Thermochromatium tepidum ATCC 43061: one gene and its partner. The protein of the gene in region 2 interacts with the protein of the main gene of each other region in a pairwise test. Links are inferred from orthologs where the notes say so. Each region holds a gene or a part of one and is shown on either strand. Other genes may lie near its edges.

The links. The genes of interacting proteins can lie anywhere in the genome.
Region 1: the proteins of rlmB (region 2) and E6P07_RS09685 interact in binary tests that used the Escherichia coli proteins (3 or more experiments, as listed by UniProt). The link is inferred for Thermochromatium tepidum ATCC 43061 from one-to-one orthologs.

The regions. Positions count from the first base shown.
Region 1 is NZ_CP039268.1:2,102,158-2,106,004, forward strand. Bases 1-2,999 are described here. They hold E6P07_RS09685 (NAD(P)H-hydrate dehydratase), read right to left. Parts: upstream 2,258-2,999; coding sequence 743-2,257; downstream 1-742. Other genes in these bases: E6P07_RS09675 (N-acetylmuramoyl-L-alanine amidase), read right to left, coding at 1-137; tsaE (tRNA (adenosine(37)-N6)-threonylcarbamoyltransferase complex ATPase subunit type 1 TsaE), read right to left, coding at 238-741; E6P07_RS09690 (PilZ domain-containing protein), read right to left, coding at 2,254-2,999. In the rest of the region: more of E6P07_RS09690, read right to left, coding at 3,000-3,312; E6P07_RS09695 (proline--tRNA ligase), read left to right, coding at 3,513-3,847. UniProt on the Escherichia coli protein: Bifunctional enzyme that catalyzes the epimerization of the S- and R-forms of NAD(P)HX and the dehydration of the S-form of NAD(P)HX at the expense of ADP, which is converted to AMP.
Region 2 is NZ_CP039268.1:1,431,882-1,436,578, forward strand. Bases 1,039-4,038 are described here. They hold rlmB (23S rRNA (guanosine(2251)-2'-O)-methyltransferase RlmB), read right to left. Parts: upstream 2,926-4,038; coding sequence 2,152-2,925; downstream 1,039-2,151. Other genes in these bases: purL (phosphoribosylformylglycinamidine synthase), read right to left, coding at 1,039-2,138; rnr (ribonuclease R), read right to left, coding at 2,918-4,038. Also shown: more of purL, read right to left, coding at 1-1,038; more of rnr, read right to left, coding at 4,039-4,697. UniProt on the Escherichia coli protein: Specifically methylates the ribose of guanosine 2251 in 23S rRNA.

The DNA.
Region 1 (3,847 bases), 670 kb from region 2 along the record:
GCGGCGGGCGCCGTAAGGTTGAAGAGCAGCCGGGTCTTGCTCGAACTCGGCGGATTCCATTGGCAGTCGACCTCCACCGCGACACTCGCCGCGGGCAGGGCGATCAGTAGCATAAAGAGCACGATGAGCCTGTTCACGATGCCGCCTCGAGGCCTGACTTGGGTACGAGCATCGCTTAAAAGATAGCAGCTTATCGCCGATCTTTCCAAGTCAGCTCCGATGATTAGAGGAACTTCCTCAAGTATCGGCTCGAAGATGTTGCGCAGAGACATCAGAGACAGAAATTACATCAGCGAGCAGCGTCTGGCCCGATGGACTCAGGGCATTTAGGGTCAAGCGCCGACCGACATCGAGGTGGACGAGCTGGATGCGCAGATCGGGCTTGGGCAGGAAGCCGGCGCCACGCTCGGGCCATTCTATGACCCAAACCGCCGCCTTCCCAAGCAGATCGCGCGGCCCGAGATAGTCCAGTTCTTCCGGATCACCCAGGCGATAGAGATCGAAATGGTAGAGTTCAAGGTCGTTTAGTGCATAGGGCTCAACGAGGGTATAGGTTGGACTGCGTACCACCCCGGAGTGCCCGAGACCGCGCAGGATACCACGGGTCAGGGTGGTCTTGCCCGTGCCCAGGTCGCCCTCGAGAAAGATCACGCAGGGCGGTTTAAGGGCCCGCGCCAGATGCGCCCCAAAGTCCATCTGTGACTCGGGTGTGTCGAGTGTGAGTTCCAGGGTCGCGGGCATCTCAGCGATCCACCTTGGCGAGACCATTGGAGAGTGTGCGCAGGGCGGCGATGATATCCGTGGCGATCAGCCCACGCTCGCCGGCACGCGCGGCCAGATCCCCGGCCGCGGCGTGCAGACAGACACCAGCGCGGGCGGCCGCTTCGGTTTCCAGACCCTGGGCGCGTAGGGCGGCAATCACACCGGTCAGGACATCGCCCGCGCCCGCGGTCGCCATGCCGGGGTTGCCGTCGCTACAGACGGCCGGGACGCGCGGTGCTGGGCCATGCACAATGGTGCCGGCCCCCTTGAGTACCACCACCCCGCCGAAACGCGCCTGGATCTGCCGCGCGCCAGCGAGGCGATCGGACTGGATCTCGGCGGTCGCGCTGCCGAGCAGACGCGCGGCCTCGCCTGGATGCGGGGTCAGGATCCAGTCTGGACCGGCGCCTGGGGACTCGGCCAGGAGGTTGAGCGCGTCGGCATCCACCACCAGCGGATGCGACAAGCCGCGGACCCGCTCCCAGAGTCTGCGTCCCCAGTCACCCCGACCCAGCCCTGGGCCGATCGCGACTACATCGGCCCGCTCGATCAGCGTATCCAGGTCTTCCGGACGCTCGACGGCGGCGACCATCAGTTCAGGCCGGTCGAGATTGAGCCAGTCGGCGTGACGCGGATGGGTCGCGATCGTCACCAGCCCGGCGCCCGCGCGCAGGGCCGCCTCACCGGCCAGACGCGCCGCGCCCGACATCCCGGGTGCGCCGCCGACGACCAGGACATGACCGCAGTCGCCCTTGTGCGCGATCCGCGAGCGGGGCGTGAGGAGACGCGATTCGCGCGCCCAGTCGATCCGCACCGCCGCCAGGATCTCCCCGGCATAGACCTGGGCTGGGACTTCGAGCGCGCTGAAGTGGACCTCCCCCCGATACTCGGCGCCGGCACCGACAAAGAGTCCGAGTTTGAGCCCGATAAAGGAGACAGTCACACTCGCCCGCACCGCCACGCCCAGGACACAGCCGGTGTCGGCGTGCAGTCCAGAGGGGAGGTCGAGCGCCAGCACAGGCGCGCGCTGGGCATTGAGCGCCGTGATGGCCTCGGCCCAGGGGCCCGTCACCGGACGCACCAGCCCGGTGCCAAAGAGGGCGTCGACATAGAGATCGGTCTTGCGTGGCAGGCCAAGATAATCCTCAATGACCCCGCCGGCGTCGCGATAGGCGGCCAGACTCAGGGCCGCCTCACCACGCACCTGATCCGCCTTGCCGAGTTGCAAAACCCGCGTGTCCAGACCAGCGGCGCGCGCCAACCGCGCCACTACATAGCCGTCACCACCATTGTTGCCCATCCCGGCCAGGACGGTGAGGCGACGCGCATTCGGCCAGCGCACGCGCAGCAGCCGATAGGCAACCGCACCGGCGCGTTCCATCAGCTCGATCCCAGACACACCGAAGCGCTCGATGGCCAGACGGTCGAGCCGGCGTACCTGTTCGGCACGGTAGAGCGCATGGGGCAGGCGATCGCTGTCCGGGATGCGTCTCACAGCCGCCCACCCCTGAGCCAGGTGTTTCGATGAGGTGGAGCGCCATAGACCTCATCATGGACACTCTGTAACAGTTTGAGCTCATCCCAGGCCTCCTGCGACCAGGCAGGCGGCTGTTCGTCGCGGCTTAGGACCAAATCTTGGAAGACCACGTCGAAATCGTTGACATTACCCCAGCCGGCAATGAGCCGCTCCACGGCCTCGGGACGCTCGGACTCCAAACAGGAACGCACCTCATCCCGGACGCCGACATCGGCCTTCCGGTTACTCATACTGAAGCGTACCGCCGTGGCCACCGAACGCAACCAGTCCGGCGCGCCCTCCAGAGAAATAAAGATGGAGCTTTGATCCTCAGAGTCAGACAGACGACTCAGGATCTGCGCGATTAAGGCGCGAATCGCGTCACCCGGGTGCTCGAATTCGAGCGACAGGGTATAGAGGTCGGCCCAGTTGAATCCCTCGACCCTGGACTTTTGTACCCCCGAGATCTGCGCCCGCAAGCGGATGTCTGGGAGATCGAAGGTCCCAGTGATCGACAGACTGATGCTCTGTCCGACCTCATAGGGCTCGAAGACGGTCACGGTGTAACGCCCCTCCAGGATCTGGAGTAGCGTCTGGCGCAATTCCTCGGCATCGCTGACCGTGACCTCCAACTCGCGAAACAAGGCATTCTTACCAGCTGCGTCTCCCTTGGTATCCGCGGAATAGAGCATCTTGAGCAGGCGCTCCAAACGGCTCTGACTGCGCGGCGATAGGCTGGTAAAGCGCACAGCCGCCAGATAACCACCTGCAGCGTCTGGACGCACGCGCAGCAGCTTGGCCTGGGCGTGGATGGATTTGCCGCGCCGCCATGGCAGGCTGATGATCAGGGTCTTGAGATCCCTGGGCAGGGGGTCCGTGAGATGCAAGAGTGCGCCCCCCCAGGAGAGGTCGCGCGTAACGGCCTGCACGGGCGCGTCCCGACCCGGGTAGGTCAGCTCGACCGGAATCCTCAGGTCGATACGTAGCTGGGTGCGTCGTTCCATGGCCATCGAACCGGATCCCGATTGAGTCATGTTTGAGTCTGCCACATGAGAACTATTCACGGATGGAACGGACGAAAGATCCTTGGACGAATCTCAATTACTCTAACATCATCGACGCGCCGTTTTCGGGGACGACCCTGGAAGGCGCCTGATGGGTTGTGTGGAAGGTATTGTTTCGACGTCGCCGGACCAATAGACTTCAATGCTTTACCTGTCGAGATTTTCGTCCGATGCGTACCTCTGAGTTCCCACTCCAGACCATCAAAGAGACGCCGGCCGACGCCGAGGTCGTCAGCCACCGATTGATGTTGCGCGCCGGTCTCATCCGCAAGCTCGCCGCCGGGCTCTACACCTGGTTGCCGCTGGGACTGCGTGTACTGCGCCGAGTCGAGCGCATCGTGCGCGAGGAGATGGATCGCGCCGGGGCGTTGGAAGTCTCCATGCCAGCCGTGCAGCCGGCCGAACTCTGGCAGGAGTCCGGGCGTTGGGAACAATACGGTCCTGAGTTGTTGCGTTTCAAGGACCGCCACCAGCGCGAGTTCTGCTTTGGACCCACCCACGAAGA
Region 2 (4,697 bases):
GAGGCCGGGGCATCGAGCAGCGCCAGCGGGGTGCGCTCGCCGATGGCCATGGCCTCGCCGGTATAGCCGCGAAAATCGCTCAGGGTTAGGGCGCAGTCGGCGACTGGGACCTGCCAGGGGCCGACCATCTGATCGCGTGCAACCAAGCCGGTGATGCTGCGATCACCGATGGTGATGAGGAAGCCCTTGTCGGCGACCGTCGGCAGACGCAGTACGCGCCTGATGGCCTCGCCCAGTTCGAGGCCGCGGGTATCGAAGGGTGCCCGGGGTGACGACAGACGCTCGACCATGCGACGCAGCCGCGGCGGCTTACCCAAGAGCAGCGCGAGCGGCAGGTCGATCGGACGCTCAGCGCGCGCGGCATCTTCGAGCACTAGATGTTCGGCCTCAGTCGCCGTGCCGACCACGGCATAGGGGCAGCGCTCGCGCGCACAGATCGCCTTGAATTCGTCCAACCGCTCGGCGGCGACCGCCAGCACATAGCGTTCCTGCGACTCGTTGCACCAGAGTTCCATCGGCGACAGCGAGGGATCGGCGCTCGGGATCGCGGCCAGATCGAAGCGTCCGCCACGTCCGCCGTCGTGCACCAGCTCGGGCAGGGCATTGGACAGTCCGCCCGCGCCGACATCGTGGATGAACAGGATCGGGTTGTCCTCGCCGCGCGCCCAGCAGCGGTCGATGACCTCCTGACAGCGTCGCTGCATCTCGGGGTTGGCGCGCTGCACCGAGGCGAAATCCAGATCTTCGTCCGAGGCACCCGAGGCCAGGCTGGAGGCCGCACCGCCGCCGAGACCGATCAGCATCGCCGGTCCACCGAGCACGACCAGGGGTGTGCCTGCCGGGAAGGGAGGCTTCTCGACATGCTCATCGCGGATGTTGCCCAGACCGCCGGCGAGCATGATCGGTTTGTGATAGCCACGCAGTTCTTGACTCCCGTCCGGGCCTGGGATCGCCTGCTCGTAGGTGCGGAAGTAGCCGCACAGATTGGGCCTTCCAAATTCGTTGTTGAAGGACGCTGCACCGATCGGGCCCTCGAGCATGATCTCGAGCGCCGAGGCGATGCGCCCCGGCCTCCCGTAATCGACCTCCCAGGGTTGCTCGAAGCCGGGGAGGCGCAGGTTAGACACCGAGAATCCGCACAGACCGGCCTTGGGCTTGGCCCCGCGACCGGTCGCCGCCTCGTCGCGGATCTCACCGCCGGCACCCGTGGCCGCACCCGGATCCGGGGCGATGGCGGTCGGGTGATTGTGGGTCTCGACCTTCATCAGGAGATGGATGGGCTCCTCAGATTCGCCATAGACGCCGGTCTCGGGACAGGGGATGAGGCGCCGCCCCTCCCAACCCTGGATCACCGCGGCATTGTCCTGGTAGGCCGAGAGCACACCTGCGGGCGAGCGCTCGGTGGTATGGCGGATCATGGCAAACAGCGAATGGGTCTGCGGCTCGCCGTCGATCACCCAGTCGGCATTGAAGATCTTGTGCCGACAGTGCTCGGAATTGGCCTGGGCAAACATCATCAGCTCGACATCGGTCGGATTGCGTCCGAGTGCGCTGAAGTTCGCGACCAGATAGTCGATCTCGTCGCCGGAGAGGGCCAGACCCAGTTCGCGATCGGCTGACTCGAGCGCGGCACGTCCGCCGCCGAGGATATCGATCCGGTTGAGCGGACGCGGCTCGGCGGCGGCAAAGAGTTGGCTGGCTGCATCCAGGTCGAAGCAGACCACCTGGGTCATGCGGTCGTAGAGCAGGGGCAGCGCAGCCTCAAGCACCTGGTCTGCAAGCTCGGTCGATGCGCCGGTCAGGTAATAGACGATGCCGCGCTCCAGGCGGAGGATCGCCTGCAGACCGCAGTTATGGGCGATATCGGTCGCCTTGGACGACCAGGGCGAGATGGTCCCTGGTCGCGGCATCACCAGCACCAAGCGCCCCCTAGGCGCCTGGACCGGCAGGCTCGGACCATAGCGCAATAGCGACTCCAGGATCGCGCGCGCCTTGGCATCGAGTTCAGCCCTCAGCTGAGCGAAATGCACATGCTCGGCATAGGGTTGGATGGAGACGCCGGTCAGACGGCTCAGCCGGTCGGCGAGTCGCTTGAGACGGAGTTCAGAGAAGGCGGGCGCGCCACGGAGGACAAGCATCGGCGGTTGCTCTTTAGCTGAAGTGATGTGGATCGGAAAACGGCAAGCTCCGTCGCTGACGTAGGGCCTCATAGAGACAAACTCCGGCGGCGACCGAGACGTTCAGGCTCTCGACCTGGCCGCACATCGGCAGACGCACCAGACGATCACAGCGTTCGCGGGTCAGACGGCGCAGTCCACGGCCCTCGGCCCCCATCACCAGGCCCAGGGGGCCAGTCAGATCAGCGCGGTAGAGCTCGTCGCTCGCCTCACCCGCCGTGCCGATCAACCAGATCCCGCGCTCCTTGAGCCTCTCCATGACCCGCGCCAGATTTGTGACCTGGACATAGGGCAGGGTCGCGGCAGCACCGCTTGCGACCTTGCACACCACGGGGGTCAGCCCGACGGCGTTGTCCTTGGGGGCGATGACGGCCTGGACGCCAGCCGCCTCGGCGGTGCGCAGACAGGCGCCGAGATTGTGCGGATCCTGGATCTCGTCCAAGAGTAGCAGGAATGGTGGCACCTCGAGTCGATCGAGCAATGCCATTAGGTCGGACTCGCTGCGCGCGGTCGGCACCCGGACCCAGGCCAGCACGCCCTGATGCTTGATCCCGGCGGCAGCGCGTTCCAACTCCGCGCGCTCGACCTGACGCACCCGGATACCGGTCGCGCGCACCAACTCGGCCAGTTCATTCAGACGCCTGTCGCGTCGCGTCCGCTCCAGCCAGACCTCCTCGACCCCCTCGATACCGAACTTCAGGGCGGCACGGACGCTATGAATCCCCCCGACAGGCGCGCGCTCAGTCATCGTGCTTCAAGGCGTTGGACGAACGCTTGCGCTTGGAGCGCGAACGCGACCGCTTGGATCTAGGCGGGGCGGACTGGCCTGTCTTGCCGGACTGAGCGGAGGCTTCCGCCGCCGGACGCGCGCCTGCTGATCCAGCCTTGCGACTGCGTCTGGTCTTGGCCATCGGCTCGGCGAGCACGAAATCGATCTTGCGTTCATCCAGATCGACGGCGGCCACCCGCACCCACAGCCGATCGCCAAGACGATAGACCATGCCAGTGCGCTCACCATGCAGATAGTGACCAATGGGGTTAAAGTGATAGAAGTCGTTGTCGAGCGCCGTGATGTGCACCAACCCATCGACATGGACCTCGTCGAGTTCGACGAAGAGGCCGAAGGAATTGACGCTGGTGATGGTGCCCTCGAAGGTCTCGCCGAGTTTGTCCTGCATGAACTCGCACTTGAGCCAGTCTTCAGCGTCGCGTGTGGCCTCGTCGGCGCGGCGCTCGGTGCCCGAGCACCACTCGGCGATTTGTTGCAGCTCGGTCTTGGTGTAGTCGAGATCCGCGGCTGTGCCGCCGGCGCTCAGGTGCTTGATGAGTCGATGCACGACCAGATCCGGATAGCGCCGGATCGGTGAGGTGAAGTGCGTATAGGCGTCGAAGGCCAGACCGAAGTGACCGACATTATCGGTGCTGTACATGGCCTGCTGCAGCGAGCGCAGCAGCACGGTCTGGATCAGATGCCGATCGGGACGCCCCTTGACCTGCTCCAGCAGTGCGGCATAGTCCGCCGCTGTCGGCCTCTCGCCACCCGGGAGCTTCAGCGCCAGCTGCGCCAGGAATTCGCGCAGGTCATTGAGTTTCTCTTGGCTTGGCAGGTCATGGATGCGATAGATGGCCGGCAGCCGCTTGCGCTGGAACAGGCGCGCGGCGGCGACATTGGCCGCCAGCATGCACTCCTCGATCAGCCGATGGGCATCGTTGCGCACCAGCGGCACCACGGATTCGATCCGACCCTGGGCATTGAACAGGAACTTGGTTTCAGTGGTGTCGAAGTCGATCGCCCCACGCGCGGCGCGCGCCGCACGGAGTGCCTGATAGAGCTGATAGAGCTCATGCAGATGCGGCAGGAGATCGGCGTAGCGCGCGCATAGCTCGCCATCGCCGTCGATCAGCATGGCCGCGACCTCATCATAGGTCAGTCGCGCCCGCGAACGCATGACCGCCTCGAAGAAACGGGTTCGTGTGACCTGGCCCTCAAGGTTCACATAGAGCTCGGCCGTCATGCACAGTCGATCGACATGCGGGTTGAGCGAACAGAGCCCATTCGAGAGCACCTCGGGCAACATCGGGATGACGCGGTCGGGGAAATAGACCGAGTTGCCGCGTGAAAACGCCTCGCGGTCGAGCGCGGTGCCGGGGCGCACATAGCTGGAGACATCGGCGATACAGACCAGGAGCTTCCAGCCCTTGGGTTTGCGCTCGCAATAGACGGCATCGTCGAAGTCGCGCGCATCGGCACCATCGATCGTCACCAGGGGCAAGCGACGCAGATCCACCCGCCCGGCCTTGGCCGCCTCAGGCACCTCTTCGGTCAGACCCGCGATCTCAGCCAGGACCGCCTCTGGCCACTCGACCGGCAGGTTATGGGTGCGGATGGCGATGTCGGTCTCCATGCCTGGAGCCAGATGATCACCCAGTACCTCGCGGATGCGTCCGATCGGCGGGGTCCGTGAGGTCGGCTGATCCGTGATCTCGGCCACCACGATCTGCCCCTGCTCGGCACCGGCG